DNA from 3 places in the Vreelandella mediterranea genome. Region 2 is predicted to be linked to each of the others. Evidence: predicted binding sites of a transcription regulator. Region 2 holds the regulator's gene; each other region holds the start of a gene.
The links. The regulator LexA, encoded in region 2, represses DNA repair genes until DNA is damaged. The targets are predictions, from matches to a motif close to TACTGTNTANNTANACAGTA.
Positions count from the first base shown of each region.

Region 1: ACWFVE_RS12715 (LexA family protein) is a predicted target of LexA. The motif match lies at 4,806-4,825, and genes of this name have one in related genera.
Region 3: ruvA (Holliday junction branch migration protein RuvA) is a predicted target of LexA. The motif match lies at 1,769-1,788, and genes of this name have one in related genera.

Region 1 covers NZ_OZ310198.1:2,773,295-2,783,532, forward strand. The annotation lists gene ACWFVE_RS12685 (heme lyase CcmF/NrfE family subunit) at 1-1,806, opposite strand, end outside; gene ccmE (cytochrome c maturation protein CcmE) at 1,810-2,319, opposite strand; gene ccmD (heme exporter protein CcmD) at 2,309-2,539, opposite strand; gene ACWFVE_RS12700 (heme ABC transporter permease) at 2,536-3,276, opposite strand; gene ccmB (heme exporter protein CcmB) at 3,288-4,007, opposite strand; gene ccmA (cytochrome c biogenesis heme-transporting ATPase CcmA) at 3,994-4,638, opposite strand; gene ACWFVE_RS12715 (LexA family protein) at 4,918-5,319, shown strand; gene ACWFVE_RS12720 (IMPACT family protein) at 5,339-5,974, shown strand; gene ACWFVE_RS12725 (sodium ion-translocating decarboxylase subunit beta) at 6,199-7,518, opposite strand; gene oadA (sodium-extruding oxaloacetate decarboxylase subunit alpha) at 7,531-9,354, opposite strand; gene ACWFVE_RS12735 (OadG family protein) at 9,443-9,700, opposite strand; gene ACWFVE_RS12740 (tRNA dihydrouridine synthase) at 9,827-10,238, shown strand, end outside.
Region 2 covers NZ_OZ310198.1:1,508,742-1,518,979, reverse strand. The annotation lists gene ppsA (phosphoenolpyruvate synthase) at 1-2,308, opposite strand, end outside; gene ppsR (posphoenolpyruvate synthetase regulatory kinase/phosphorylase PpsR) at 2,585-3,418, shown strand; gene ACWFVE_RS07170 (hypoxanthine-guanine phosphoribosyltransferase) at 3,430-4,008, opposite strand; gene nagZ (beta-N-acetylhexosaminidase) at 4,108-5,118, opposite strand; gene ACWFVE_RS07160 (L,D-transpeptidase family protein) at 5,184-5,711, opposite strand; gene ACWFVE_RS07155 (TetR/AcrR family transcriptional regulator) at 5,689-6,366, opposite strand; gene lexA (transcriptional repressor LexA) at 6,586-7,260, shown strand; gene purU (formyltetrahydrofolate deformylase) at 7,325-8,179, opposite strand; gene ACWFVE_RS07140 (ribonuclease J) at 8,446-10,020, shown strand; gene moaE (molybdopterin synthase catalytic subunit MoaE) at 10,025-10,238, opposite strand, start outside.
Region 3 covers NZ_OZ310198.1:1,821,976-1,832,213, forward strand. The annotation lists gene aspS (aspartate--tRNA ligase) at 1-1,015, shown strand, start outside; gene ruvC (crossover junction endodeoxyribonuclease RuvC) at 1,186-1,737, shown strand; gene ruvA (Holliday junction branch migration protein RuvA) at 1,879-2,487, shown strand; gene ruvB (Holliday junction branch migration DNA helicase RuvB) at 2,532-3,569, shown strand; gene ybgC (tol-pal system-associated acyl-CoA thioesterase) at 3,584-3,964, shown strand; gene tolQ (protein TolQ) at 4,070-4,750, shown strand; gene tolR (protein TolR) at 4,762-5,205, shown strand; gene tolA (cell envelope integrity protein TolA) at 5,211-6,446, shown strand; gene tolB (Tol-Pal system beta propeller repeat protein TolB) at 6,446-7,732, shown strand; gene pal (peptidoglycan-associated lipoprotein Pal) at 7,794-8,342, shown strand; gene ybgF (tol-pal system protein YbgF) at 8,386-9,207, shown strand; gene ACWFVE_RS08575 (YciK family oxidoreductase) at 9,228-9,989, shown strand; gene ACWFVE_RS08580 (HAD-IA family hydrolase) at 10,017-10,238, opposite strand, start outside.

The DNA.
Region 1 (10,238 bases), 1.3 Mb from region 2:
CGCCACGTAAAGGTCGCGAAAGAGCCCCGGGCGCAGCGCGACCTGGGTCATCGGCATGCGGGTGGCCAGGTAAAGGCGCTTCTCCGGTTGCATCATGAACGCCCGGCCGTCGTCCCCCTTGCGCACCTCGATCACCGCGGTATCGGCCAGAAAATTCGCCCCGCGCCGGCTGATCAGTTCCTGCATGGTGAACTGATAACCCGCCACCTCGACCGTGGTGTCCGGCGCCATGCGCACGTTACGCTCGATGTTGTAGTTCGAGACCACCGTGACGCCGACGATCGTGACCGCCATGCCGACGTGGCCCAGCACCATGCCCCAGTAGGCGAGCGAGAGCTTGCCAAGCCCGCGGGTGACCGAACTTGCCCGGCGGCAGGTATCGAAGACATCACGGACCAGCGGCAGCACGATCCAGAGCGCGGCCAAAAGCCCCAGGCTCACCCACAGATTCCACTCGCCCGCGTACAAAAGCGGCGCCACCGCGCTGATGACCAGTGCGGCCAGCCCCGACAGCCAAAGCTTCGCCTTGAGCTCCCCCGCGCCCATGTGCTTCCAGCGCGCCAGCGGGCCAAGGCCCATGAACAGACACAGCAAAACGGTCAGCGGCACGAACAGCGCGTTGAAATACGGCGGGCCCACGCTGATTTTACCCAAATTCAGCGAGTCGAGAATCAAGGGGTAAACGGTCCCGAGCAGCACGGTGACGGTCATGATCACCAGCAGCAAATTGTTGACCAGCAACAGCGAATCCCGGGATAGCCAGCCAAAGCCGACCTGGTGGCTGACCCGCGGGGCGCGCAGCGCAAACAGTAAAAGCGACAGCGTCACCGTCACGCTCAGAAGCACCAGGATGAAAAATCCGCGGGCCGGGTCGTTGGCGAAGGCGTGCACCGAGGTCAGCACGCCGGAGCGCACCAAAAACGTGCCCATCAGCGAGAGCGAAAAAGTGGTGATGGCCAAAAGCACCGTCCAGCTTTTGAACGATCCCCGCTTTTCGGTCACGGCCAGGGAGTGCAAAAGCGCGGTGCCGGTCAGCCAGGGCAAAAGCGAGGCGTTCTCGACCGGGTCCCAGAACCACCAGCCGCCCCAGCCAAGCTCGTAGTAAGCCCACCAGCTGCCCAGCGCAATGCCGACCGTCAAAAACGCCCAGGCGATATTCGCCCAGGGCCGCGCCCAACGGGTCCAGGCCGCGTCCAGCCGCCCGCCGATCAGCGCGGCGATGGCGAAGGCGAAGACCACCGAAAAGCCGACGTAGCCCATGTAGAGCATGGGCGGGTGGATCACCAGGCCGAAATCCTGCAAGAGCGGGTTCAGATCGGCGCCGTCGCTTGGCATATTGAGCAACAGCCGCTCGAAAGGGTTGGAGGTGAGCAGGATAAAGGCCAAAAAGCCGACGCTGATCATGCCCATCACGCTCTGCACCCGGGCGGCCATATCCCGGGGCAGCGGCTTCGAAAAGTGGGAAGCGGCAAAGCCCCAGCCGGCCAGCATCAAGCTCCAAAGCAGCACCGAGCCTTCGTGATTACCCCAAACGGCGCTGGCCTTGTAGTACCAGGGCAGCATCGAGTTGGAGTTGTTGGCCACGTTGGCCACGCTGAAGTCGTCGAGCAGGTAGCTTGCGCTCAGGCAGGCGTAGGCAAGACCCACGAACAGAAACTGCCCCGCCGCCATGGGGCCACCATAGGCCATCCAGAGCGGGCGGCGGGTTAGCGTGCCCGCCAGTGGCAGGGTGGCCTGAACCAGCGCCAGCATCAGCGCCAGAATCAGCGCGAAATGGCCCACTTCGGGAATCATCTTTACCCACATACGTTAATTCCCGTCCGTTTGAGGGCGGCCCGGCCCTTCCAACTGTTTGACGACCCGTTCGGCCTTTTGCTGATAGTCCGCCGGTGAGTAGCCCGCCTCCTCAAGCGCCTGGGCGACCTCCGGCGGCATGTAGTTTTCGTCGTGACGCGCCAGCACCTTGTCCGCTCTCAGGCGTCCGTCGGCCTGCAACTCGCCGACCACCACCACGCCTTGGCCTTCGCGAAACAAATCCGGGAGGATACCGCTGTAGTAAACGCTCACCTCGTCCACGTAGTCGGTGACCACGAAGGCGACGTCCAGACTTTGCGGGTCGCGTGCGACGGAACCCGCCTTGACCAGCCCGCCGGCGCGGATCTGGCGCTCCAGTGGCGCCTGGCCCTGGGCGATTTGCACCGGACTGAAGAACAAATTGATGTTGGCGCGCAGCGCAAAGAGGGTCAGCCCCACGGCCACGCCCGCCAGCGCCACCACGCCGATGAGCGCGAAAAGCCGCTGCTTGCGTTTAGGCGTCATCATTACCCCCAGGGTGTGAAGAAGAGCGTGGGCCGTTTTGCGCGCGGGCCCGCTCGCGGCGGGCGCGACGCCTCACCGCTTTGACCAGCCCGCGGCGCTCCAGGCGCGCCTGCAAAAGGCACAGTAATAGCAGCAAGGCAGTGACGCCCCAAGCCGACCAAACGTAAACGCCGTGGCCGCCCATCGCGAAAAATTCCGTCAGCGAGGTGAACGCCATCATGTATCTCCGCTTAGGAGCGCGCGAACCCAGCGCTTGTCGCCTTCCCGGCGCAGAATTTCGCTGCGCGTGCGCGCAAGCGTAATCGCGGCGAAAAAGCTATAAAACCCGACCAGCATGACGAGCAGCGGCAGCCACATGGCCGCCGGCATCGCCGGGCGCGAGGTCAGCGTAAAGGTGGCGGACTGGTGCAGGGTGTACCACCACTCGACCGAGTACTTGATGATCGGGATATTGATCACTCCGACCATGGCGAGAAGCGCCGCGGCCCGGGCGCCGCTGTCCCGGCGATTGAACGCACCGCGCAGGGCGATCACGCCCAGGTACAAAAAAAGCAGAATCAGCATCGAGGTCAGCCGCGCGTCCCACTCCCACCAAGTCCCCCAGGTGGGCACGCCCCACACCGCGCCGGAAAACAGCGCCGTAAACGTCATGGCCGCGCCGAACGGTGCCATCACCTTGGCGGCCATGTCGGCCACCTTGATCTTCCACACCATGAACACCAGGCTTGCCAGCGCCATGGAAACGAACACCGACTGGGCCAGCAGCGCAGCGGGCACGTGAACATAAATGATGCGAAAGCTCTCGCCCTGCTGGTAGTCCGCTGGCGCCACCGCCAACCCCCATACGGTCCCGACCATCAGGCAGGCGGCGGCCAGCGCCCAGCACCAGGGCTCGAGCCGGGTGCTCAAGCTATAAAACCACTTGGGTGAACCAAACTTATGAATGAAAGCCCACATGGCGCGCATCCTTAGCCGTTGATACTGATACGAAGCGAGGCGGCAATCGCCGGCGGCGCCAGCAAAAGCGCCACCGCCAGCAGCGCCCCTAACATGGCAAGCTGTGGCGCGGCGCTTTCGAGCGCGATGGCGGTCTGCACCGCGCCTGCCCCAAACACCAGCACCGGAATATAAAGCGGCAGAATCAAAAGCGAGGTCAGCACGCCGCCCCGTGCCAGGCCCACCGTTAGCGCGGCGCCAATCGCGCCCACAAGGCTCAACGTAGCGCTGCCCAGCAGTAGTGAAAGCGCCAGCACCGCATAGCTTCCCGCCGGAAGTGCCAGCATCGCGCCCAGCACCGGCGCCATGAGTGCAAGCGGCAGCCCCGTTAAAAGCCAGTGTACGGCCACCTTGGCCACCACCTGCGCCAGTAGCGGCTGCGGGGCAATCAGCAGTTGCTCGAGGCTGCCATCCTCGAAATCGCTGCGAAAAAGCGTATCAAGCGAGAGTAACGCCGCCAACAGCGCCGCTACCCACAAAAGCCCGGGGGCTATCACCGATAAAAGCGCGGGGTCCGGCGAAATACCGATTGGGAACAGCGTGATCACCAGCGCGTAAAACACCAGTGGATTGAGCGCCTCGCCGCGACGGCGAAAGGCCAGGGTGAGATCCCGGGTAAGCGTCGCCTTGAACGCCCGAAAAGCGCCGCCGGGGGCGGTTCGAAGTAACGTCTTTTGATCAGCCGGCGTCACTGTCCACCCTCTCGCCAAGCGTCATACGCCGCACCCGGGTCTGTTCCCCCAGGGCGTGGTGGGTCGTGATCACCACGCTGCCGCCTTCGTCCGCGTGGGCCCAAAGTGTTTGCTCCAGCGCCTTTACCCCTTCCCGGTCGATCGCGGTGAACGGCTCATCGAGTATCCAAAGCGCCCGGGGTGTCAGATTCAGTCGGGCAAGCGCTACGCGCCGCCCTTGGCCTGCGGACAGCTGCCCCACCGGCACGTCTTCGAATCCGGCCAGGCCGATGTCTCCCAACGCGCGCTCGCAGGCCGCCTCGCTTACCGGCCCGCCATCCAACGCCTGGTACCAGGCAAGGTTTTCCAACGGCGTCAGCCCCGCTTTGACGCCCGGCGCGTGGCCCAGATACACCAGATTGGCGAGAAAATCATCGCGGCATTGGCCCAGCGGCTTTCCGTTGAAATAGAGCGCGCCCTCGTAATCGTTGAGCTGGCCCGCCAGTATCTTTAAAAGCGTGGTTTTGCCGCTGCCGTTGGGGCCTTCGACACGCAGAAGCTCACCTGCGTTGATCTCGACATCGAGCCCCTTAAATAGAAAGCGGTCATCGCGCTCGCAGGCAAGCTTTCGGGCTTGAAGGCGCAGGCTCAAAGCGGTCTCCCAAGGCGTGGATATCGCGCGCACTCTACACAAAAAGGCATTTTTGCGCCAGCGTAGCGCCGCCTCGAGCATCACGCCCCTTTACTAAAGCCCACAGCCACGGGGCCCTGCCAAAAAGAAGAGCGTGTTACGACACAGAAGTCTGCATACAGGGCTAGCACTGTATGCAAAAACAGGTTTATACTCCAACCACTGTATGAAAAGACATGCACCCGCGTCGCTTTTCACTTGTTCACGCCCAGGGAGCGGGCGATTGCTGGAGAGAAACAAATGATCGCATCACGACCGCTTGAGACCTCGAACGCTCTGCGCCCCAAAGCCCCGAGCACCAGAGAGTACGCTACGCCCCGCGCCGCCAGCGCCGAGCGCGACGTGACCCGGCGCAACACCTATGCGCTGCGCGTTCGCGGTAATCGCATGCAGCAGTACAACCTGTTCGACGGCGACGTGATCGTGATCCACCGCCACCAGCGCGGCCCGCACCGGGAAACCGCCACGGCCACCATCAACCAGCACGAAGTGGTGCTCAAGGAACTCTCGATCAACAGGCTTGGCGTGCATCTGTGCCCCGAGGACCAGGCGATGCCGGCGGTTTTCCTGCATAATGGCGATATCCAGGTGCTGGGCATGGTAATGGGCAAAAGCCCCGCCGCTGCCGAGAAGCGCCACTAATCGCCTTCAGGAGCCCCGTTTGCGCTACCGAGCCCCGAATCTTTCCTTGGACACGCACTTCGAGGCCGAGATCGTCGTCGAAAAAAGCCAGTTCATCACCTGGCTTTGCCACGCCCCGACGCCGGATGCGTTCGAAGCGCTTCTAAAAACCGCCCGCGCCGCCCACCCTGGTGCCAGCCACCACTGCACTGCCTTCATTGCCGGCCCGCCCGGCGAGCAAACCGCGATTGGTTTCTCTGATGACGGCGAACCCGGCGGCACCGCAGGCCGGCCGATGTACCAGGCGCTTCTGGGCAGTGCTCTGGGCGAAGTCGGTTGCGTGGTGACTCGCTACTTTGGCGGCACCAAGCTTGGCACCGGCGGGCTCGCCCGCGCCTACGCCCAGGCCGTGAACAAGGCGCTCGAAACCCTACCCACCCGGGAAATCGTCGAGCGTGAACACTACCTTTTGAAAGTAGCGTTCGCCCAGGAAGCCCAAGCCCGCGCCTATTTCGAAGAGCAGCGCGCGCCGATTGCCGCCGACTACGACAGCCAGGGCGTCACGCTCACCGTGGCCTGGCCCAAAGACGAGGCCGCAGACTTCACCGCATTGGAAAACCGCTTGAAGAGCACGCTGGATATTCAGCCTGCCAAAACCGACAGCGCCCCACGTTAATGTGAGGCGCTGTCAGGGCGATACTCAAGGTGCCATCCAGCTATCGTGTCGAGTAGCTCGTAGCGAGGGTCTTTCGCCAGGGCCGGAAGACAGCTCCTTTCGCTTCCGGCATTCCCGCCATCCATGGCGGTCAGATGGCGAAAGTAGCGCCCAGGGAGGGGTTCACAGCGCCCTCGCGTAGAGCTACTCGACACAGCACGCATACCCGTATACGTCCACCTGTCTTACCCCAAATACTTGATCATCACCCCGGCGGCCACCGCCGAGCCGATCACACCGGCCACGTTCGGCCCCATGGCGTGCATCAAGAGGAAGTTGTGCGGATTGGACTCAAGCCCCACCCGGTTGGCCACCCGCGCCGCCATCGGCACCGCGGAGACCCCGGCGGCGCCAATCAGCGGGTTGATCGGCATTTTGCTGACCAGGTTCATCAGCTTGGCCATCAACACGCCAGCGGCGGTGCCGATCCCGAAGGCCACGATGCCAAGGCCCAGAATCCCCAGCGTCTCGAAGGCCAGAAAGCTTTCGGCCATCAGCTTGGAGCCCACCGAGAGCCCTAGCACGATGGTGACGATATTGATCAAGGCGTTCTGGGCGGTATCCGCCAGGCGCTCGACCACGCCGCACTCGCGCATCAGGTTACCAAAGCAGAACATGCCCAAAAGCGGCGCGGCGTCCGGTAGGAACAGCGCCACCAAAATCAACAGCATGAGCGGAAACACGATCTTCTCGAGTTTCGACACCGGGCGCAGCTGCGTCATGGTGATCTTGCGCTCTTTATCGGTGGTCAGAAGACGCATGATCGGCGGCTGAATCAACGGTACCAGCGCCATGTAGGCGTAGGCCGCCACGGCAATCGCGCCCAATAATTCGGGTGCCAGCACACTCGAGACGTAGATCGAGGTCGGCCCGTCCGCACCGCCGATGATCCCGATCGCCGCCGCCTGATTGAGCGAGAAGTCCATCACCCCCATCGAGGTGAGCAGAACCGCCCCAAAGAGCGTGGCGAAAATACCGAACTGCGCCGCCGCGCCCAGAAACAACGTGCGCGGGTTGGCAAGCAAAGGGCCGAAATCGGTCATCGCGCCCACGCCCATGAAGATGACCAGCGGCGCGATGCCCGAGCCAATGGCCACGCTGTAGAAATTATACAGCACGCCGTTGCTGTAACCCGCCCCCACGGCGATATCGCGGGCGGCACGCATCTGCTCTGGCGCGGCGTTATGCGCAACCGCTTTGAGCGCTTCCCGCCAGGCCTCCGCCCCGGCAACCGGGTCGAGCGCCACGCCAAGTGCCGCACCGATTTGCTGCAAAATCGCCGGGCGCGCTACTTCGATCGCCTGGTCGAGCGCAGAGATCGCAAGGCCCGCCTCGGGGATATTGGCCAAAATGCCGCCAAAGCCGATTGGCACCAGCAAAAGCGGCTCGAACTTCTTGTAGATGGCGAGATACAACAGCACCAGCGCCACCAGGATCATGACGGCCTGGCCGAGCGCGAGGTTATAAAGCCCCGAGCCCTCCCATAGGGTGATTAATTTATCCATTACCGTATGCCCTTAAAGCTCGACCAGGGAGTCACCAACGGCGACGCTATCGCCCTCGCTCACGTTGACACTGGACACCGTGCCGGCGCTTTGGGCGCGCACTTCGGTCTCCATCTTCATGGCTTCGAGAATCACCACCACGTCGCCTTCCGCGACCTGGTCGCCCACCTTCACGTTGACCTTGAAGATGTTACCCGCAAGCGGCGCATCGATCCCCTCGCCGCTGGGCGCGGCGGGTTGGCTGGCAGGCTGCTCGGCTGGCGCGCCGCTGGCTGGCGTTTCGCTGACCTGGCTGATATCGCCACCTTCGGCGACCTCGACCACGTAGGCCTTGCCGTTGAGCTTGACGGTGTAGGTCTCGGGCCCTTGGGCGGGGGCGGCTTTGGCCGGCGCTTTGGTTTTTTCTTCGCTTACGGCCACGCTTTGCGGGTCGGCCTGGGGCGCGGGCTCGAAGACGTCCGGGTTGTCGCGGTTTTTCAAAAACTTGAGGCCGATCTGCGGGAACAGCGCATAGGTCAACACGTCGTCGATGCGCGACTCACCTTCGGCCAGGCGGATGTTCTCGGCCTGGGCTTTTTCTTCAAGCTCACTGTCCAGGCGCTCCATCTCCGGGGCGAGGTTGTCCGCCGGGCGGCAGGTGATCGGCTCACCGCCGTCCAATACGCGCTTTTGAAGCTCCGAGCTAAACGGTGCGGGGGCAGCACCGTACTCGCCTTTCAGTAGCGCCTGTACCTCTTTGGAGATCGACTTGTAGCGCTCTCCCATCATTACGTTCATCACCGCCTGGGTGCCCACGATCTGCGAGGTCGGGGTAACCAGCGGAATGAAACCGAGATCCTCGCGCACCCGCGGAATTTCGCTGAGCACGTCGTCGAGCTTGTCGCCGGCGCCCTGCTCTTTTAGCTGGCCTTCCATATTGGTCAGCATACCGCCGGGCACCTGGGCGACCAGAATCCGCGAGTCGATACCCCGGAGCGAGCCCTCGAACGCCGCGTACTTTTTGCGCACTTGGCGGAAATAGCCCGCGATATCCTCGAGCGCTTCCAAATCCAGGCCCGTGTCGCGGTCGGTATCCTTGAGCATGGCGACCACGGACTCTGTCGGACTATGGCCATAGGTCATCGACATCGACGAGATCGCGGTATCCACGTTATCCACGCCCGCTTCGACCGCCTTCAAAATGGTCGACGTCGAAAGCCCGGTGGTCGCGTGGCAGTGCAAATGCACGGGAATCGAGAGCCTCTTTTTGAGTCGCGTGACCAAATCAAAAGCGGTATAGGGCGTCAAAAGCCCGGCCATGTCCTTGATCGCCAGCGAGTCAGCGCCCATGTCCGCGATGGTGCTGGCAAGCTCGACCCAGCTGTCCAGGGTGTGTACCGGGCTCACCGTGTAGGAGATGGTACCCTGGGCGTGGCCGCCGACCTGGCGCACGGCCTTGATCGCGCGTTCCAGGTTGCGCGGGTCGTTCATCGCATCGAAAACGCGAAACACGTCGACGCCGTTGGTTTTGGCGCGCTCGACGAATTTGTCGACCACGTCATCGGCGTAGTGGCGATAGCCCAGCAGGTTCTGGCCGCGCAACAGCATTGCCTGAGGCGTGTTGGGCATCGCCTCTTTCAGCGCGCGAATGCGCTCCCAGGGGTCTTCCCCCAGGTAGCGGATACACGAATCAAACGTCGCCCCACCCCAGGTTTCGAGCGACCAGAAGCCGATGTTGTCGAGTTTTTCGGCGATAGGGAGCATGTCGTCCAGGCGCAGGCGGGTAGCGAACAGCGACTGGTGGGCATCGCGAAGGACGACATCGGTAACTCCTAGAGGGCGTTTGTTCTCGTTCATGCTCTATTCTCAAAAATAGGTGTTGTATTAGTAAACTTAACAAAATACAGCGCTGGGCTTTTGTAAAGTTCGCTAGGGCTTCCTGTCGTTACCGAGTACTTGATGTGCGGTAACGATGCACGGCAGCCGAGATGATGGCCATGGTTTCGTCATCCTGACCCGCAGGCTCCGGTGGGGCTGCTCGCCCGGCGGGTTGGGTGGCGGCTTGCGGGGTGGGCTGAAAGCGCCGTATGACCGTCGACATCAGCGTGACGCTGATCACCAGGATGGTAAGAAAAACAAAGACGAACCCCATCCCCATCGCCATTAGGGCCAGTCCTTCCTGGAGTAATTCTCCTTCTTGCATACTTCCCCCGCCTGGTCATGTCATTGAGTGGCACACCAAACGCCTCTAAAGGCGCTTGGCGCAGTGAGGACAATCCTCTAACCTGCCACATTCAGAATAGAATGCAATGACGCTAAAGTGGAAGCCATGGTTGTTAATTTACTACAAAAGGGGGAGATCGGCCTGGCGCCGATGGAAGGTGTGATCGACGCCCTCACCCGCGATCTACTGACGCGTCAGCCCGGTTTCGACTGGACGGTCACCGAGTTTGTCCGCGTGGTGGATGCCCGCCTGCCTCCCCGCGTGTTTTACAAGCACTGCCCCGAACTCGAGCTCGAGCACGTGACCACGCCCAGCGGCGTGCCGGTCCATCTGCAGCTTTTGGGCTCAAGCCCCGAGGCGCTGGCCGAAAACGCGCGCCAGGCGGCTTCCTTGGGCGCAGTCAGCGTGGATCTGAACTTTGGCTGCCCGGCCAAACTGGTCAACCGCCACGATGGGGGTGCGTCGCTATTGCGCCGCCCCGAGCGCGTCTACCAGGCCGTCGATGCGGTCTACCAGG
Region 2 (10,238 bases):
TGCCCTGCTCCATCAACCACTTGGCAAGGTCCGGATGATCCGACGGACCCTGCCCGCAGATCCCCACGTACTTGCCCTGCGCCTTGCACGCCTGGATCGCCATGGAGAGGAGTTTTTTCACCGCTTCATTACGCTCGTCGAACAGGTGCGCGACGATGGCGGAGTCACGGTCGAGCCCCAGGGTAAGCTGCGTCAGGTCGTTGGAGCCAATGGAGAAGCCGTCGAAGTGCTCGAGGAACTCATCGGCGAGCAGCGCGTTGGCGGGCAGCTCGCACATCATGATGACCTTGAGGCCGTTCGGGTCATCCGGGTTGCGCGCCAGCCCGTTGGCGGCCAGCAGCTCCACTACGTCGCGCGCCTCGGTCGGGGTGCGCACGAACGGCACCATGATCTCGACGTTTTCGAAGCCCATGGTGTCGCGCACGCGCTTGAGCGCACGGCACTCCAGCTCGAAACACGGCCGGAAGGCGTCGGAAACATAGCGCGAGGCGCCCCGGAAACCCAGCATGGGGTTCTCTTCGCCGGGCTCGTAAAGCTTACCGCCGATCAGGTTTTCGTACTCGTTGGATTTGAAATCCGAAAGCCGCACGATCACTCGCTGGGGGTAGAACGCCGCGGCCAGCGTCGAGATGCCTTCGACGAGTTTGTCGACGTAGAAGCTGACCGGGTCGTCATAACCCGCGGTGCGCGCGTCGATCACCTGCTGCAAATCCGGCGTTTGACGGTCGTACTCCAGCAGCGCCTTGGGGTGCACGCCGATCATGCGGTTGATGATGAACTCGAGCCGGGCAAGCCCGACACCGGCGTTGGGCAATCCGGCGAAGCCGAAGGCGCGATCCGGGTTACCCACGTTCATCATGATCTTGAACGGAATCTCGGGCATGGCGTCGACGCTTGAGACCTTGCATTCGTAATCGAGAATGCCTTCGTAGACGTTGCCGGTGTCACCTTCGGAGCAGGAGACGGTGACGTCGATGCCTTCGCGCAGCTGGGTCGTGGCGTCGCCGCAGCCGACCACGGCGGGGATACCCAGCTCACGCGCGATGATCGCCGCATGGCAGGTGCGCCCACCGCGGTTGGTGACGATCGCCGAGGCGCGCTTCATGATCGGCTCCCAATCCGGGTCGGTCATGTCGGTGACCAGGATGTCGCCGTCGTTGATCTTGTGCATCTCGTCCGGGCTGAGCACGATTTTCACCGTACCGCTGCCGATACGCTGACCGATCGCCCGGCCGGTGATCAGCCGGCGCCCTTTCTCCCGGAGGTGGAAGCGCTCGAGCTTGCCGCCCTCCTGCTGGGACACCACGGTTTCCGGGCGCGCCTGAACGATGTAGAGCTTGCCGTCGTCGCCGTCCAGCGCCCACTCGATATCCATGGGCCGCTGGTAGTGCTTTTCGATGGTAACCGCCTGGCGGGCAAGATCCATGATCTGCTCATCGTTTATACAAAAGCGCCCGCGATCAGAGAGCGGTACGTCGACGGTTTCGACGGACTTGCCGGCGCTGGCACTTTCACCGTAAACCATCTTGATCAGCTTGGAGCCCAGGGTGCGGCGCAGCACCGCCGGGCGCCCCGCTTCCAGGGTGGGTTTGTGAACGTAGAACTCGTCCGGATTGACTGCGCCTTGCACCACGGTTTCACCCAGCCCCCAAGAGGCGGTGACGAATACCGCATCGCGATAGCCCGACTCAGTGTCCAGGGTGAACATGACCCCAGAGGCGCCGGTTTCCGAGCGCACCATTTTCTGCACGCCCGCGGAAAGCGCCACGTTCTCGTGCGCGTAGCCGCGGTGCACGCGATAAGAAATCGCCCGGTCGTTGAATAATGAAGCAAACACCTCGTGTACGGCGCGCTTGACGTTGTCGAAGCCTTCGATGTTGAGGAAGGTTTCCTGCTGGCCGGCAAAGGAGGCATCTGGCAGGTCTTCGGCGGTAGCGGAGCTTCGTACGGCGGCTTTCAGGTTGGGGTGGCGCTGTTGCAGGGCGGCGTAGGCATCTGCCAAGGCGCGCTCGAAAGCGGGCGGTAAAGGCGTATCGATAATCCACTGACGGATGGTACTGCCCGCCTGTGCAAGCGCCTTGACGTCGTCGACGTCCAAACGCGTCAGCAGCGCGTTGATCCGGTCGTTGAGGCCCTCGAAAGCGAGAAATTCACGGTAGGCGTGCGCGGTGGTGGCAAAGCCGCCGGGCACGGTGACACCGGCGCCCGCAAGATTGGAGATCATTTCACCGAGCGAGGCGTTCTTGCCGCCTACTCGCTCGACGTCGTTCATGCCCAGTTGATCGAACCACACAATGTACTCTTGCACGCAACACCCCTTTTAATCATCAACCGCGGGTTGAACCACCCGACCGGGTCTCGCCAGAGCGGGTCGGTCAATTTCATTGAGCGTGTCACCCTATCACCGCCCCCTCGTATTCGCCATTAGTCTAACCGCGAAGTCAGTGAAGGTTTTTTACAACACGGCGAGAATTGAAGCGCTTTCTGTAGTCGCCTGCTCCATAGCGGCCTGGCCCGTTGTGCTTACGACACCCAACGGTGAGAATAGCGCTTCACGCATCGAGGTGATCAACGGGAGAAAAGCATGAAGCGTACGGCATTTTTTATTTCCGACGGAACGGGGATCACCGCCGAGAGTTTGGGGCGTAGCCTTTTGGCGCAATTCAGCGGTGTCGAGATCACGATGCTCACCAAGCCCTATATCGACTCGGTCGAAAAAGCCCAGGCGCTCGCCAATATCATCGACGCCACCGCCAACCGCGACGGCCAGCGCCCGATCATCATCGACACCATCGTCGATCAGGAAATTCGCGACGTCATTCGCCAAGCCCAGGGCTTCAAAGTGGATGTGTTTTCGACCTTTTTGGCGCCGCTGGAGCAAGAGCTCAAGACCCACTCTTCGTATAGTGTCGGGCGAACCCACGCCATTGGCAGCGACGATGTCTACATGGATCGCATCCACTCGGTACACTTTGCCCTCGACAACGACGACGGCGCGCGCACCCACCAGTACGATCAGGCGGACGTCATTCTGGTCGGCGTTTCGCGCTGCGGCAAAACGCCAACGTCGCTTTATCTTGCGCTGCAGTTCGGTATCCGCGCGGCCAACTACCCGATCACCGAAGACGATCTCGACGAGGACGGCAGCTTGAAACTGCCCAAGGTGCTCGCCCCGCACCGCCACAAGCTCTTCGGACTGACCATCGACCCGCGAAGGCTTTCGGCCATTCGTAACGAGCGCCGCCCCAACAGCCGTTATAGCTCGATCGACCAGTGCGTGCAGGAAGTGGAGCAGGCAAGCGCACTTTACCGCACGCTTGGCATTCCGTTCATCGATACCACCCGCTTCTCGATCGAGGAGATCTCTACGCGCATGATCGCCGAAACCGGGCTAACGCGGCGTTTTTCGCCCCGCTAAAGGGGTAAGGCTCATAGCCCCTTGGGCGCGAAGATACCCGGGGCGTTGCGCCAGTAACCCTTGTAGTCCATGCCGAAACCGAACACGTAACGATCCGCCACTTCCAGGCCGCAGTAGTCGGCCTTGAGCCCAGGTACCGCCTTGCGGTCGTGCTGTTTATCGACCAGCACGGCGGTGGTGACGCTCGCCGCCTGGGCCTGTTGGCAGTAATCCAGAATCGCCGCCAGAGTCGAGCCTTCGTCGAGAATGTCATCGATGATCACCACATGGCGTCCGGCCATGGGTACTTCCGGCGAGACCCGCCAGAAAAGCTCGCCACCGCGCAGTTCGTTGCGGTAGCGCGTAGCGTGCAGGTAGTCGACTTCCAGCGGAAAGCCCAGCCGGGTCAGCAGATGGCCGGTGGTGATCAGCCCGCCGTTCATCACGCAATAAAACACCGGCAGCTTGTCGCCCAAATCCCGCGTGATGGCTTCGGCCATGTGATCGAGAGCTTCCTCGACCTGCGCCTGGGTGATCAGGCAGTCGGCGTTATCCATCAGCGCACGCATTGAATCCAGGGATTCAAGGGCTTCTTTATCGAGTTTGTTCATCGAAGGGCTCCGGTATCAAGCGATCAAGGTTCAAAAAAATAAAAGCGCCGGCGGTATATCGGCGCTTCGAACGAGAAAAAGGTTTTAAGGCGGCGCGGGCTAGTCGGCCAGCTCACCCAGGCGTGCATTGGCGCGGCGCCAGCGCTTGAGCGCGTGTAACGCCGCGAGATCCGGCCGGGCGCGGGCGTAGCGAAGCTTGCCGGCGCGTTTGCTCTCGATACCCTGACAGTGCGCGACCACCTCGAGCGCGGCGCCACGATCATTACATACCAGCAGCATGTCGCAGCCGGCGGCCAGCGCGGCCCGGGCGCGCTCCACCGGCCCGCCGGCGGCGTGGGCACCGGCCATGGTCAAATCATCGGAGAAGATCGCCCCCTTGAAGCCCAGCGACTCTCTGAGCATCCCGAGCCAGTTCGGCGAGAAGCCCGCAGGGCGCTGATCGAAAGCGCTAAAGACCACATGGGCGGGCATGACGCCGTCGAGCTGGGCGGCCAAGCGGGTGAAAGGCACCAGGTCCCGCGCCTTGAGCTCGCTTAGCGGGCGCGGGTCGTCGGCAACGCTATGATGGGTGTCGGCTTCGATGCCGCCGTGGCCGGGAAAGTGTTTGCCCACCGCGGCCATACCCGCCTCGTGCAGGCCCTGAATGAAGCGCCCGCCAAGCTCGGCGACGTGCTCGGGGTCCTGGCTGAAGCTTCGATCGCCGATCACGCTGGAAACCCCGCTTTCGACATCGAGCACCGGGGCGAAGCTAATATCGAGCCCGCAGGCCGCCATCTCCATGCCCAGCAGCCAGCCGGCATCGATTGCCAGCTGTATCCCGGCATCCGCGTCTTGGGCGTAGACCTCGCCAATGCGCGCCATCGCGGGAAGCCGCGTAACGCCTTTTTTGATGCGCTGAACGCGCCCGCCTTCCTGGTCGATGCCCAGCAGCAGATCGGGTCTTAGGCGGCGAATGCTTTGGCAAAGTGCACTGACCTGCTCGGCACTTTCTACGTTGCGCGCAAACAAAATGACCCCGCCCACGGCGGGGTCGGCCAGCAGGGCTTTTTCGGCTTGCGTGATAGCGGGCCCTTCGAGGTCGAGCATGACCGGGCCTGGCGGTTGCGTCATCGGCTTGCATCCAATAAAACGGCCGCCAATTCTAGTCGATCGGCGGCCTTAAACAAAATCCGGCGTTAAAGCCCCGAGGCGTTGAGCCAGACCGGCGTGCCAGGAACGGCGAAAGCGAACACTGCGAGCAGGTCGTCATTGCGCAGGCGAATGCAGCCGTGGGAGGCGGCGATACCCATGGGTTGGTCCGGCGGCGTGCCGTGCAGATAGATATAGCGGCGCTGGGAGTCGGTCTGGCCTGCGCGGTTAACGCCGCGCTCGAGCCCGCAAAGCCAGAGAATTCGCGTCAGAATCCAGTCGCGGTGCGGATTTTGCGCGCCCAGCTCCGGGGTAAAGACTTCCCCGGTGAAGCGCCGCCCGCGAAACACCGCGTTTTCCGGCAGGCCTTCGCCAATGGCGGCGCGCACGTAGTGCCAGCCTTGGGGCGTCTGACCACTGCCCTCGTTTTGCCCTACGCCGTTTTCACCGGTCGAGACAGCGCACTCGTGTACCACCGCCTGGCCCTGCCAGCAGCGCAGGCGCTGGGTGGCGAGGTCGACCTCGAGCCAAGGGCCATCGGCGGGTGGGAGATCAGCCAGATTGGGCGTCGGCATACGCAGACTCCTCCAAAGCGGGGGGAAGCGGCGCGTTCATGGCGGAAACCACCACCGGGCGTAGCCGCCGGACAAGATCGCGCACCGAGACCTGCTCGTTGTACTCCTTGGCGGCAATATCGCGCAATGCATCGAGCCCGGAAAGCGTGAAGATCACCGTGCCCAGCATGAAGTGAAGCCGCCAGAAGCGTTCCGCGTCGGGAAGCTCCGGCGTTGCCCGACGAACGAGCTCGACGAAACGGGTGAACACATCGCCGTACTGCTGCTGAATATAGCGGCGCAGGTGCCCTTGGGCCTGGCTATAGGCCAGACCCAAAAGACGCATGAAAACCTTCAGGCTATTACGCTCGGCGGGCACCGTCAGCACCGTGGTCGCCATGGCCTCGAGCAGCACTTCGAGGGGAATGTCATCCTCGCCGTAGCGCTCGTGGAGTGCGTCCAGCGCTTCGTGAAAGCGCTGGCTGAAAGGATCGAGATAGCGCGCGAATACGGCCTGGATCAGCGCTTTCTTGGAACCGAAGTGGTAGTTCACGGCGGCCAGATTCACCCGTGCCTTGCTGGTGATATTACGAAGCGAGGTCTCGGCAAAGCCGCGTTCAGCGAACAGCACCTCCGCAGTATCCAGGATACGCGTGACCGTATCAGATTGCGCCATGGCGCCCTCCAGAAAAACGAGTGTTTAAAACATCGCAAAATAGTAGGCCATTAACGCGCCAGTCTCAATCGCAAGAAAAGGTGAACTCCCCTCCTCGATGCCCGAACGGCTTTATAATCCGTGGCTTGAGTCATATACTGGACAGAGGAACATACTGTATACTTAAACACATATATAGCGAGTCACCTTTTTAGTTACCCTTTTACGCTGGAGTCAGACATGTCCCGTCCTCTTACAGTACGTCAACAGCACGTTTTTGACTTTATCGTTAAAACCATGAATGAGCTCGGCTACCCGCCTACCCGGGCCGAGATCGCTAAAGCGCTGGGCTTTCGCTCACCCAACGCGGCGGAAGAGCACCTTCGTGCCCTCGAGCGCAAAGGCGCGATTCGTATCATTCGCCACACCTCCCGGGGTATTCGCCTGCCCAATCAGGAAGGCACCGAAACCACCGAGCCGGCGCCCGCCGCCAACGAAAGCAGCGAAACGCCGGCAAACGGCTTGCCCATCATTGGCGAAGTCGCTGCGGGCAACCCGATTCTGGCCGCCGAGCACATCGACCGCTACTGCCCGCTTCCGGCGGACTACTTCACGCCCAAGGCGGACTACCTGCTGCGCGTGCGCGGGCTTTCGATGAAAGATATCGGTATTCTGGAAGGCGACCTGCTCGCCGTGCACCGCACCGAGCGGGTACGCGACGGGCAGATCGTGGTGGCACGCCTTGAAGACGAAGTCACCGTCAAGCGCTTCAAGCGCGACGGGCACCAGGTAACACTGCTGGCTGAAAACAGCGACTTCGACCCGATCGAAATAGACCTGCGCACCCAGCAGCTCGATATCGAAGGCGTAGGCGTAGGCGTGATTCGCGGCGGCAGTGGCCAAGCGCTCGGCTAAGCCACTCGCCTGTTTGAACGTCGTATAAAAAGCGGGGGGCACTCATCAGTGCCCCCCCGCTTTTTTAGTTAAAGACGACGGTCTTGTTGCCGTCGATCAGCACGCGGTCTTCCAGGTGCCAGCGGATTCCCCTCGCCAGCACCGATTTTTCCACGTCGCGGCCAAAGCGCACCAGATCCGTCGGGGTATGGCAGTGGCTAACCCGATGAATGTCCTGCTCGATGATCGGGCCGGCATCCAGTTCCTCGGTCACGTAGTGGCAGGTCGCACCGATCAGCTTAACGCCCCGCGCGTAAGCCTGGTGGTAAGGCTTGGCACCGGCAAACGAGGGCAAAAAGCTGTGATGGATGTTGATGACTTGGCCCGCGTAGCGGCTACAAAGCGCCGGCGGCAGAATCTGCATGTAGCGCGCCAGCACGATGCAGTCCGCCTCGAGCGCCTCGATTTGCGCCTGTACCGCATCGAACGAGGCCTGCTTGTCGCCTGGGTCGACCGCAATGTGAAAGTAGGGAATCTGGTACCACTCACTCAGCGCGCGCATATCCGGGTGATTGGAGATGATCCCCACGATGTTGCAGTCGAGCTCACCCGCCTGCCAGCGGTAAAGCAGGTCGACCAGGCAGTGGGACTCTTTTGAGACCATGATCACCACGTTGCGCCGCTTTTGCGTATCAACCAGCGCCCACTGCATGTCGAAGGCACTGGCGATCGGCGAGAACGCCTCCTCGAGCGCCTCGGCGGTCATACCGATGGAATCGGCAAGGATCTCGTAACGCATGAAAAACCGGCCCGTTTGCAGATCCGAATGCTGGCTTGCCTCGGTGATGGAGCCGCCGTGCTGGGCGATGAAGCTGGAGACACGCGCCACAATGCCCACTTGGTCCGGGCAGGAAACCACTAAACGGTAGTAATGCGACATAAATTCACTCAATATAAACACGATTTTAAAAATGCCAGGCCTTGTCCGCCATGAAGGGGGTCGTGGCGCTGAGCAAGGGCGCTAGTGTAGCGCAAGCGGGCCTGGCTGGCATCGCCATGATTGTTAGCCGCCCCCGCCTTACCGTATAGTTAAAGCCTTACTTTTCAGGCTGTTCATAATCAATGGATCCATCTCGCGTTCAACTTCGTCCCCGCCGCCGTCCACCCTTGCGCATACTGCCGCTTGGCGGCTGTGGTGAAATAGGAATGAACCTGACGCTTTATGGTTATGACGGCCACTGGATCGCCATTGATTGCGGCATGATGATTCGCCAGGATCTGCCCAGCGCCCCGCTTCAGGTACCCAATACCCAGACCCTGGCCGAGCTCGACATCATCCCCCAAGCGCTTTACATCACCCACGGCCACGAAGACCATATCGGCGCGGTCGCCTGGCTTTGGCCGAAGTGGCAGTGCCCGATTTACGCCACCCCCTTGGCCGCCGGCCTGCTACGCCACAAGTTTGCCGAGCACAGTTTGAGCAGCGCCGCCATTCACGTGATCGAACCCAATGAGGCGCTGGAGCAGGGCCCGTTCACGCTTCGCTATCTGTTGATGACGCACTCGATTCCCGAAAGCTGCGCCATCATGATGCTGGCCGGCGGCTACCGGGTACTCCACACCGGCGACTGGAAGCTCGACCCCGCGCCGCTGATCGGCCCGAGCGTCAATCCCGCACACTTTCAGGCACTGGCGCCGCTGGATCTCGTCGTCGGCGACTCAACCAACGCCCCGCTCCCCGGTACCGCAGGCAGCGAAGGCGATGTCGCAAAAGCGCTCACCCGAACGCTAAAGGCGTGCAAGGGCCGCGTCGTGGTCTCCTGCTTTGCCAGCAACCTGGCGCGCGTGTGGGCGATTGGCCAAGCGGCGGCGCAGAGTGGACGGCGGGTGAGCCTGATGGGCCGCTCCATGGAGCGTATGGTGGGTGTCGCCCGTGGGCTTGGCTATCTGGACGACTTCCCGGCGCTGGTCCCGCCCCAGGATTTGGGCTACCTGCCGCCGGATGAAGTCGTCGTGATCGCCACGGGCAGCCAGGGCGAGCCCCGCGCAGCGCTTCAGCGCTTGGCCCAGGGACGTCACCCCTTCATGGACCTGGAAGCGGGCGATAACGTGATTTTCTCCGCCAAGGCCATTCCCGGCAACGAACGCCCGATTGCCCAGCTCAAACGCCGCTTTACCCAGCTAGGCGTGGCGCTTTTTGACGAAACCAACCACCCGGAACTCCACGCCACCGGCCACCCCGCCCAGGAAGAGCTCAAAACGCTCTATCGTTGGATAAGGCCCAAGGCGCTGCTGCCAGTTCACGGCGAAGCGGTCCATCAAAAGGCCCATCAGGCGCTGGCCGAAGAGCTCGGTATCAAGGCGCCACTCGCCCCGGTCAACGGCGATATGCTGGCAATGGACAACGAAGGGATTCGGGTCGAGGCGCGCTACCCGCAGCTGCCCCACGTGGTGGATCAAAACAGCGTGACGCCTCACCCAGGCCTTGGGGCAGAGTCGAACAGCGCCCGGCGCGGCACGCTGTTTCTGGCGCTGCCAGTATGCGCCACCGATACGGGCTGGCAGCGTATCGGCCGCTTGATGCTCGACGCGAGCGGGGCAAGCCCCATCGATGAAGAGAGCTTTAGCGACTGGCTCGACGAGCGCCTCGATGAGATACACGCCGACACCCTGGCCGAGCTTCGCGAGGCGCTTACCCCCGGCATGGTTCACTGGCTGGGGGAACACTGCCAGCACATGCCGGAAGTCCATCTTCAGATCATGGCGACCGAAGCGCCTTGACGTGTCACCAGCGCGCCGCGTCCTGCTGGTCGCTTGCGCGCTCCTTCACCCAGTAATCCCCTTGGGTGGAATGCTCCTTTTTCCAGAAAGGCGCGCGAGTCTTTAAAATATCCATGATGAAATCGCAGGCGCTGAACGCGTCTCGGCGGTGGGCACTGGCCACCAGCACCCGCACGATCGGGTCGCCGGGATGTAGCTGCCCTACCCGATGGATGATC
Region 3 (10,238 bases), 310 kb from region 2:
CTTCAAGGAAGTGCTCTCCGTCGAGCTGCCCGAATTCCCGCGCATGAGCTGGCAGGAAGCGATGGACCGGTTCGGCTCGGACAAACCCGATCTGCGTATCCCGCTCGAGCTTACCGATGTCGACGACCTAATGAGCCAGGTCGACTTCAAGGTTTTCTCCGGACCGGCCAGCGCCGACGACGGCCGCGTGGCCGCGCTGAAAGTACCCGGCGGTGCCAAGCTTTCGCGTAAAGAAATCGATGAGTACACCAAATTCGTCGGTATTTACGGCGCAAAAGGCTTGGCCTGGATCAAGGTCAACGAGCGCGCCAAGGGGCTGGAAGGTCTTCAATCGCCTATCGTCAAGTTCATGGAGAACGTGGTCGAAGAGCTTCTGGACCGGGTAGGGGCCGAGGATGGCGATATCATCTTCTTCGGCGCGGACAAGACCAACATCGTCAACGAGGCGATCGGCGCGCTGCGCGTGAAGCTCGGTGCCGATCTGGACCTTTACACCCAATCCTGGGCGCCGCTTTGGGTCGTCGACTTCCCGATGTTCGAAGCCGACGATAACGGTCGTCTGAGCCCGCTTCACCACCCGTTCACGGCGCCGTCCTGCTCGCCGGAAGAGCTCAAGGCCGACCCGGCCAGCGCGCTTTCCCGCGCCTACGACATGGTGCTCAATGGCACCGAGCTCGGCGGCGGCTCGATCCGTATCCACGACCAGACCATGCAGCGCAGCGTGTTCGAGATTCTGGGTATCGGTGAAGAGGAAGCCCAAGAGAAGTTCGGCTTCTTGCTCGACGCGCTCCAGTACGGCGCGCCGCCCCACGGCGGCCTGGCCTTCGGCCTCGATCGTCTGGTGATGCTGATGGCCGACGCGAAAACCATCCGCGAAGTGATCGCCTTCCCGAAAACCCAGAGCGCGGCGTGTCTGATGACCGACGCCCCGGGCGAGGTGAGCCCGGATCAGCTCAAGGACCTCAACATCCGCCTGCGCCAGAAAGCGAAGCCCGAGACCACTACCGGCGAGTAATCCAGCCGACGTCTCAATGCTACGTTAAGGTAGGCTCAAGCACCGGCGCTCGCGTCGGTGTTTTTGTTTCCAGGCACCGCGCTTCAAGGGGAAGTAGGTCAGGAAAAGTACGTCTGGAAATAGTACGTCTGGAAGTAGTACGTTAGAAAAAGTCCGTCAGGAGAAAGTACATGGACGAACGGCCCAAAGGCCCGCCTCGGCGCATCCTGGGGATCGACCCGGGCTCGCGGATTACCGGTTACGGCGTGATCGAACTGGTCAACGCCAAACCGCACTACGTGGCAAGCGGCTGTATCCGAACCGCTGACGGCGCACTCGAGCAGCGCCTGGCGCAAATATACGCCGGGCTTGCCGAGGTAGTGGGTCTTCACCGGCCAACCGAAGTTTCTGTGGAGCGTGTCTTCATGGCGAAAAACCCGGATTCCGCCCTGAAACTTGGCCAGGCCCGCGGCGCGGCGTTAGTGTGTATGGCCAATCACGGGCTGGAAATCGCCGAGTACGCCGCCCGCCAAATCAAACAGGCGGTGACCGGCCAAGGCGGGGCGGATAAAGCCCAGGTCCAGCATATGGTCACCGCCATTTTGAATCTTTCGGCCACGCCCCAGGCCGACGCCGCGGATGCGCTGGCCATTGCGCTCAGCCACGCCTACGCAGGCCAGGGGCTAACGGCTTTGCCCGCCCGGGGTGCAAGTCGGCGCTCGAGCGGGCGTTGGCGCCTTTAACAGCGCACAGCACTTAAGGTCGTCGCGCCACCACTGGTCATCTGTACAGAGTCGTCATATAGTAACCCTGTGTAGAGTAACCGTCTGTTTAGTCACTCGCTTTTTTATGTAACCCCTGTTTGATCGGTAACGAGGTAGCCCATGATTGGTCGTTTAAACGGCGCACTGCTGGAAAAACATCCACCCTGGGTGGTCATCGACGTGCACGGCGTTGGCTACGAGCTGGAAGCCTCGATGACAACCCTTGTGGCGCTTCCCGCCCCAGGCGAGACCGTAACGCTCTATACCCACCTGACCATTCGCGACGACGCGCATCTTCTTTACGGCTTCGCCCGGGCGCAGGAGCGCGCGCTGTTCCGGGCGCTGATCAAGGTCAACGGCGTAGGTCCCAAGCTCGCCCTGGCGATTCTCTCGGGCATGGATGAAGACGCCTTCATGCGCTGCGTGCGCGACGACGACAGCAAGGCGCTCACCAAACTGCCGGGCGTGGGTAAGAAAACCGCCGAGCGGCTGATCATCGAAATGCGCGACCGCTTCCCGGAATGGGAGCAGGGCCAGCACGCACCGCTTGCCCTGGAAGGCGCCAACGGCGAGCCCGCGCCGCGCAACAACCTGGCCGATGCCGAGGCGGCGCTTACAAGCCTTGGGTACAAGCTGACCGAAGCCGCTAAAATGCTGGCCGATATCGACCCCCATCAGCCAACGGAAGCGCTCATAAAAGCAGCACTTACCCGGCGCATGGGAGGCTAAATGACAAATTATCGGGTTTTGAACGCAGGCGCTAACGAGTATTTATGCTAGAACACGACCGGCTCATTGCCGCCGCCCCCGAGCAGGGCGAAGTGCGCATCGACCACGCTATTCGCCCCAAAAAACTCCAGGACTATATTGGCCAGCCCCGGGTACGCGAACAGCTAGAGATTTTTATCGGCGCCGCACGGCTTCGCGAGGAGAGCCTGGACCATACCCTGGTCTTTGGCCCGCCAGGCCTTGGTAAAACCACGCTGGCCAATATCATAGCCACCGAGATGGGGGTCGGGCTCAAGTCAACCTCGGGCCCGGTGCTCGAGCGCGCCGGCGACCTGGCCGCCATGCTCACCAATCTCGAGCCCGGTGATGTGTTGTTCATCGACGAGATCCACCGGCTTTCGCCGGTCGTCGAGGAAGTTCTTTATCCCGCCATGGAAGATTTCCAGCTCGATATCATGATTGGCGAAGGGCCAGCGGCGCGTTCGATCAAGCTGGATTTGCCGCGCTTTACGCTGGTCGGAGCGACCACGCGCGCCGGGCTTTTGACCTCGCCGCTGCGTGATCGTTTTGGTATCGTGCAGCGCCTCGAGTTTTATAACCTGGAGGAGCTGACCGAGATCGTGACCCGCTCGGCCAAGCTTTTGGACGTCGAAACCGACCGCGAAGGCGCGATAGAGATCGCTCGGCGATCCCGGGGCACACCGCGTATCGCCAATCGGCTTTTACGCCGCGTGCGCGACTACGCCGACATCAAGGGTAACGGGGTCGTTAACGCCGCGTTGGCCGACGCCGCGCTCAATATGCTAAACGTAGACCATCATGGCCTGGACCATATGGACCGGCGGCTATTGCTGGCGATGATCGACAAGTTCGACGGCGGCCCGGTCGGGGTGGATTCGCTTTCCGCGGCGATCGGTGAAGAGCGCGATACCATCGAGGATGTCATCGAGCCCTACCTGATTCAGCAGGGGCTCATGATGCGCACGCCGCGTGGGCGTGTGGTGACCCGCCAGGCCTGGCGACACTTCGACCGCGTACCCCACGAGCAGAGTATCGACGTGGAAGGGGAGCGTCGCCCGTGAGCCCAACGTTTCGTATGCCGGTGCGTGTCTATATCGAAGACACAGACGCAGGCGGCATCGTCTACTACGTTAACTACTTGAAGTTCATGGAGCGTGCCCGCAGTGAATGGCTAAGAGAATTGGGGCTTGGCCAACAAACGCTGCTGGACGAAGGCACTCAGCTAGTGGTATACCGCTTGGCTTGTCACTATAGCAAACCGGCCAGACTCGACGACGCGCTAAGCGTAGACGCAACGGTCGACAGTATGGGCCGCTGCCGGATGGTGTTCGATCAACGCGTATGGCGAAACGAGGAACTCTTGTGCCGCGCCACAGTCGAGATAGCCTGCTTGAACGGCGAAACGCTGCGGCCCAAAGCGTGGCCCAGCGAGCTTCGGGCCCAACTCGACGCATAAGCGGGCCGGGCAGTACTACCTAACGGGTTTCTGGATCCATTCTACAGACCATAACGGCGCGTTTGCGCTAACAGACTGATGAGGGCGACTGTGAACGATAACACCATGTCCATACCCCACCTGATAATGAGTGCCAGCACCGTCGTGCAGCTGGTCATGCTGCTGCTTGTCGTGGGGTCGATCCTCTCATGGGTGGTGATTTTTCAGCGCAGTATCGCTATACGCCGAGCCAAGCGGGATTACAGCGAGTTCGAAGAGTCGTTCTGGTCCGGGGTCGATCTCAACGAACTCTACCGCGAAATCCCCGCCGACGAGCCGGGGCATGGCGCCGAGCATATCTTTCATTCCGGCTTTCGCGAATTCAACCGTTTGCTTCCCAAGACCCGCAACGCCGATACCATTCTTGAAGGCGTACAGCGCAGCATGCGCGTGGCCTGGTCCCGCGAAGAAGACCGCCTGACCCAACATCTCACGTTTTTGGCCACCGTGGCCTCGGCAAGCCCCTATATCGGCCTTTTTGGTACCGTCTGGGGCATCATGGGCTCGTTTCAGTCGCTCTCCATGTCGCAGCAGGCAACGCTTGCCACCGTCGCGCCCTGGATCGCCGAAGCGCTGATCGCCACGGCCATGGGGCTGTTCGCCGCCATTCCCGCGGTTATTTTCTACAACCGTCTCTCCAATGACGTTGGCCGGCTACTGGGTAAGTACGAAGACTTTGCCGAAGAGTTCCACGCCATTTTGCATCGCAATCTGCAAGGTCGCGATAGCAGCAAGAGCGCCGGCTAAGGGAGTCCAACATGAACGGACCATTTAATCGCGGCGGTAATAAAAAACCGATGGGGGAGATCAACGTCGTCCCCTTCATCGATGTCATGCTCGTACTGCTGGTGATCTTCATGATCACCGCCCCCATGCTGACTCAAGGGGTCGAGGTCGACCTGCCCCAGGTAAGCTCCGAGCCGCTGGAGAATCAGGACGAGTCGGACCCCATCATTATCTCGGTCAATAGTGAAGGCAGTTATTTCATTACCTTGGGTGAGGACACCACGGCGGTATCGCTTGATCAGATGTCCGAGCGCGTCGTCGCGATACTCCAGCGTGTACCCAATACGCCGGTCATGGTGCGGGGCGACCGTAACGTACAGTACGGTCAAATCGTGGTGCTGATGAGTACGCTTCAGCGCGCCGGCGTTGCCAACGTAGGGCTACTTTCCGAGCCGCCCCAGGAGGCGCAAGGGTAACGCTTATGGCCCATGACGCTTTTCGTGACCGACAGGATGTCGGCTATACCTTGCCCGCGATACTGGCAATTGCGGTTCACCTCGCGATCCTGGCGTTTAGCTTGATTAGCCTGCCGAGCAGCACCGAGGAGCCGGACACTACCTCGATCGTGCAGGCAACCTTCGTCAGCACCGAGACCTTTACCGACCAGGCGCAGCAGGCGATCGAACAGCAGGCGGCATTAGAGAGTGCCAGCGCCCCGGAGGCGACCGAACCACCGCCTGAGCCCGAGTCCGAACCTGCACCGCAAGAGAGCAACGCCGAGGCGGAAGCAGAAGCGCAAGCGCAAGCCGCTGCCGAGGCGGAAGCCCAAGCGGCTGCAGACCGCGCTAGTGCGCTCGAAGAAGCCGAAGCCGAAGCGGCGCGCCGGGAACAGCAAGCCGAAGAACAAGCTCAGGAGCAGGCGGCTCAAGCCCAGGCACGCGAAGAAGAAGCCCAACGCCTGGCCGAAGAGCGCGCCGCCGAGGAGCAGGCCCGAGAAGAAGCCGAGGCCGAGCAGCAACGCCTGCGCGAAGAGCAAGCTCGCCAGGAACGCGAAGCAGAAGCAGAAGCCGAACGCCAACGCGAAGAAGCCGCACGTCGCGAGGCGGAGGCCGAAGCCCAAGCTGAGGCAGAGGCAGAGGCCCAAGCGGAGGCCGAAGCCGAAGCTGAAGCTGAACGCCAGCGAGAGGAAGAGGCGCGTCGCGAAGCCGAGGCCGAAGCACAAGCTGAGCGCGAAGCCCAGGCAGAACGTGAGCGTGAAGAAGCGGCGCAGCGCGAACGCGACGCCCAAGCCGAGCGTGAACGAGAAGCAGAGGCCCAGCGTCAGCGCGAAGCCGAAGCTCAGGCAGAGGCCGAAGCCGCCATGCAGCGCCAGTTGGAAGGCGAAGCGGCGGCCGCGGCCAATGCGCAACAAGCCCAGCAGGCAGCCAATAACTTTAGCAACCTCGTGCAGCGGGCCGTCGAGCAGGCCTGGATCATCCCCGGCGGCGCCGGCGACAACTTGCGTACCACCATAAGCGTGCGTTTGGGGCCGTCAGGGGAGGTGTTATTGGCTAACATAGTAACGTCGAGCGGCAACAGCGCTTTTGATCAGTCGGCCATTCAAGCGGTCGAGCAAGCAGCGCCGTTTCGCGAGCTGCTGCAACTAACCCCGGAACAGCAGCGCATGATTCGATCACAACCGATGAACTTTAACTTCTCGCCAGGAGGGGTACGTTGATGCAGACCTTGAGCAAAGTATGGCTATTTTGTGTTCTGCTGCTGATCAGCAGCGTCGCAAGCGCCAACCTTACCATCGAAATAACCCGGGGCAGCGACCAGGCCTTGCCCATTGCCGTAGTGCCATTTGAAGGCGGCGAAGGCTTCCCCGAAGACGTTGCACAAATCGTTCAGGATGACCTGGAGCGTAGCGGCATGTTCGCCCCGCTCGAACGCAGCGCAATGTTCGAACGGCCAAGTCAGGCAAGCGATGTGCAGTTCGGCACCTGGCGCTCTCTGGATACCCGCTACCTGGTCGTCGGGCGCGCTCAGCAGTCCGGCAGCGGCTATCAGATCCAGTTCGAGCTGATGGATATTAGCGGCCAGTCGCGCATGATCGGCGAAACCGTCAACGTCGATAGCAACGACCTGCGCGGTGGCGCGCACTACATCAGCGACCAGATTTTTGAAGCGATCACCGATATTCGCGGCGCGTTTTCGACCAAAATTGCCTACGTCACTGCCCAGGGCTTGGGCGACAACATGCAATTTGGACTTTACGTGGCTGACTCGGACGGGCGCCGCAGCCAGCAGGTGCTAACCTCTGATCAGCCGATCATGTCACCAGCCTGGTCGCCGGATGGTACTAAACTGGCCTATGTTTCCTTTGAAACGGAACGCCCGGCGATTTATATTCAAAGTGTGTCCTCCGGACAGCGGGTTCAGGCAACCTCGTTCGAGGGTATCAACGGTGCCCCGGCCTGGTCGCCAGACGGCCGCCGTTTGGCGATGTCGCTTTCCAAGGATGGCCAGCCGGATATCTACGTACTCGATATCGGCAGCCGTTCGCTCGACCGCGTGACCCAGAGCAATAGCATCGATACTGAACCGGCCTGGTCGCCGGATGGCCGTAACCTGATTTTCACCTCGGATCGCAGCGGCGGCCCGCAGATTTATCAGATGCCGGCCAGTGGCGGCAGCGCCGACCGTGTGACCTACACCGGCAACTACAATGCTCGTGCGCGCTACTCACCCGACGGTGACCAGATCTTTTTGATTCACCGCTCGGACCGTGGGTATCAGGTAGCGCGTCAGGAATTGGATGGTGGCCGTTTAGTCGTATTGAGCGAATCAACGCGGGATGAATCTCCTAGTGTTGCGCCGAACGGGACCATGGTAATCTTCGCTACCCAACAGGGTGGAAGTGGCTTTTTGAGTGCCGTTTCGGCGGATGGCCGCTCGTCATTCAGACTGCCGGCAGCACAGGGTGAAGTACGCGATCCCGCGTGGTCTCCCTTTTTAAATTAAAGTTGAACAACAGAAATAGTTGAACAACACAAAATTCTGTTTTCAGGCAAGGAGTCTGATTATGCAACTTAAGCCATTGGCTCGCTCTCTAGCAGTCGCTTTCTCCATTCTGGCGGTTGCTGGCTGTTCAAGCACCGGCGGCACCCAGGACGGTGACGCTTACGGAAGCCAAAGTGGCAGCACCACGGGTACGGGCACCGGTTCTGGCACGGGCGCCAGCGGTACCGGTCAGTACGGTTCGACCAGCGGCTCGGGTACCGGCCAGCAGGCCGATTCACGTATCCCCGAAGTGCGCACCATCTACTTCGATTACGACCGCGATACGATCAAAAGCGAGTACGAATCCGTGGTAATGGGCCATGCACGCTACCTGCAGTCCAACCCGAACGCGCGCGTTACGCTTCAGGGCCATACCGATGAGCGCGGCACGCGGGAATACAACATGGCACTGGGTGAGCGCCGTGCTCGCGCGGTACAGCGTTTTCTGAACATTCAGGGCGTTTCGCCGTCTCAGATGAGCGTTGTGAGCTACGGTGAAGAGCGTCCGGCGGCCAGCGGCCAGGGCGACAGCGCCTACTCACAAAACCGTCGCGTTGTATTTAGCTACTAGACGTACCGGCGCGCCACGGCGCGCCTGCGTTTTCGGAGTCAACATGAATCACAGTCTCAAACGCTTTTTTGAGAGGCTGTGCGGTGCGGGAGCCATTGCGCTCCCGCTGTCCGTATTGCCCCTTACGGCGCTTGCCCAACAGCCCCTGGTTCAGGATATTTCTTCGGGCTCCAACGGCTTCTATCAGCAAACCCAGCGCCAGGAAGCTTCCGGCGGTAACCTGGTGTTGTTTAACCAGGTCGAGGAGCACCAGCAGGAAATCCAGCAGCTGCGCGGCCAGGTCGAAGAGCTTAGGCATCAGCTGGAACAGCTGCGCCGACAGTCGCAGCAGCAGTACATCGATATCGAAGACCGCTTGATGAACCTGCAAACGAGCGCACCGGCGCAGGCCTCCGCGCCAGCCCCGGCGCCCGCCGAGCAGGCCGCGCCGCAAGTAGAACCTGAGGCGGCGGAGGAGGTGGTCAATGCCCCCTCCAGCAACGTAAGCGAAGACGCCCAGGCCGACTATCAGGCGGCCTTCGCCCACGTTCAGGCGCGCCGCTTCGACGAAGCGATCGACGCGTTCAGCGCCTTCGTCGATGCCCACCCGGCTACCAGCCTGACAGCCAACGGCTACTACTGGCTTGGCGAGCTCTATGCTGCCGAAAACGAACTCGGCGCCTCGGATGAAGCCTTTAGCCGCGTCATCGAAGACTTCGACAACAGCAACAAAGTGCCGGACGCGCTTTATAAGCTGGGTCTGGTCAAGGCCCGCCAGGGCGAGCCCGAGCGCAGTCGCGAACTACTAGAGCAGGTGCGCGACGACTTTCCGCAAAGCAGCGCCGCCGGGCTTGCCAACGACTTTCTCCGCCAGTCCGCCGGATAATACTCACCTCGAGGTTATGCATGACCTGCAAGATCGACTATCAGCCCCAGCCTGAACTATTGAAGGACCGGGTCATTTTGGTCACCGGTGCCGGCGATGGGATCGGCCGGGTCGCAGCGCTGAGTTACGCCCAACACGGCGCTACCGTTATTCTGCTGGGCCGCACGCTCGAGAAGCTCGAACGCGTGTACGATGAAATCGAGGCGCAGGGCAGCCCCCAGCCGGCGATTTTTCCGCTCAATATCGAGGGCGCAACCCTCGAAGATTTCGACGATATGGCCAGGCGGTTGGATAAAGAGTTTGGCCGGCTGGACGGCGTTTTACACAACGCCGGGCTATTGGGGACGATTACGCCTTTCGAAGAGTACGACCCCGAGCTTTGGGAACAGGTGATGCAGGTCAACATCAATGGCCCCATCTGGATGACCCAGGCACTGTTGCCGCTACTGGATAGCGCCGAGGATGCCTCGCTGATTTTCACGTCCTCTAGCGTCGGCCGTAAAGGCCGGGCGCAGTGGGGCGCTTACAGCGTTTCCAAGTTTGCCACAGAAGGGTTCATGGAGCTTTTGGCCGATGAGTTCCAAGAGCGCGCGCACCTGCGCGTCAATACGCTAAACCCGGGCGCCACGCGCACCGCAATGCGTGAAGGTGCCTACCCAAAGGAAGACCCCACTACGCTGCGTACACCGGAACAGATCATGCCCACCTACCTTTGGCTGATGGGCCCGGACAGCCGCGGCGTAACGGGGCAAAAAATCGACGCGCAGCCGCCCCGGGCTTAAAACCCGAAGGGGTTCACTCTCTCCCTGCTAGAACGTGAGAAGGCGCTCGACCAGCGCCTCGCAGGTTTCGAACCAGACATCGGCGGGCCAGGTGCGGTAGTCGTCCTGCTCGCTGATATACCCATACCCCACCGCAATGGCTGTCATGCCCGCCGCTTTTGCCGCCTCGATATCGCGGCGATGATCGCCCACGTACCAGCACTCTGCTGGGGCGATATTCAGGCGCCGCGCGGCCTCCCAAAGCGGTTC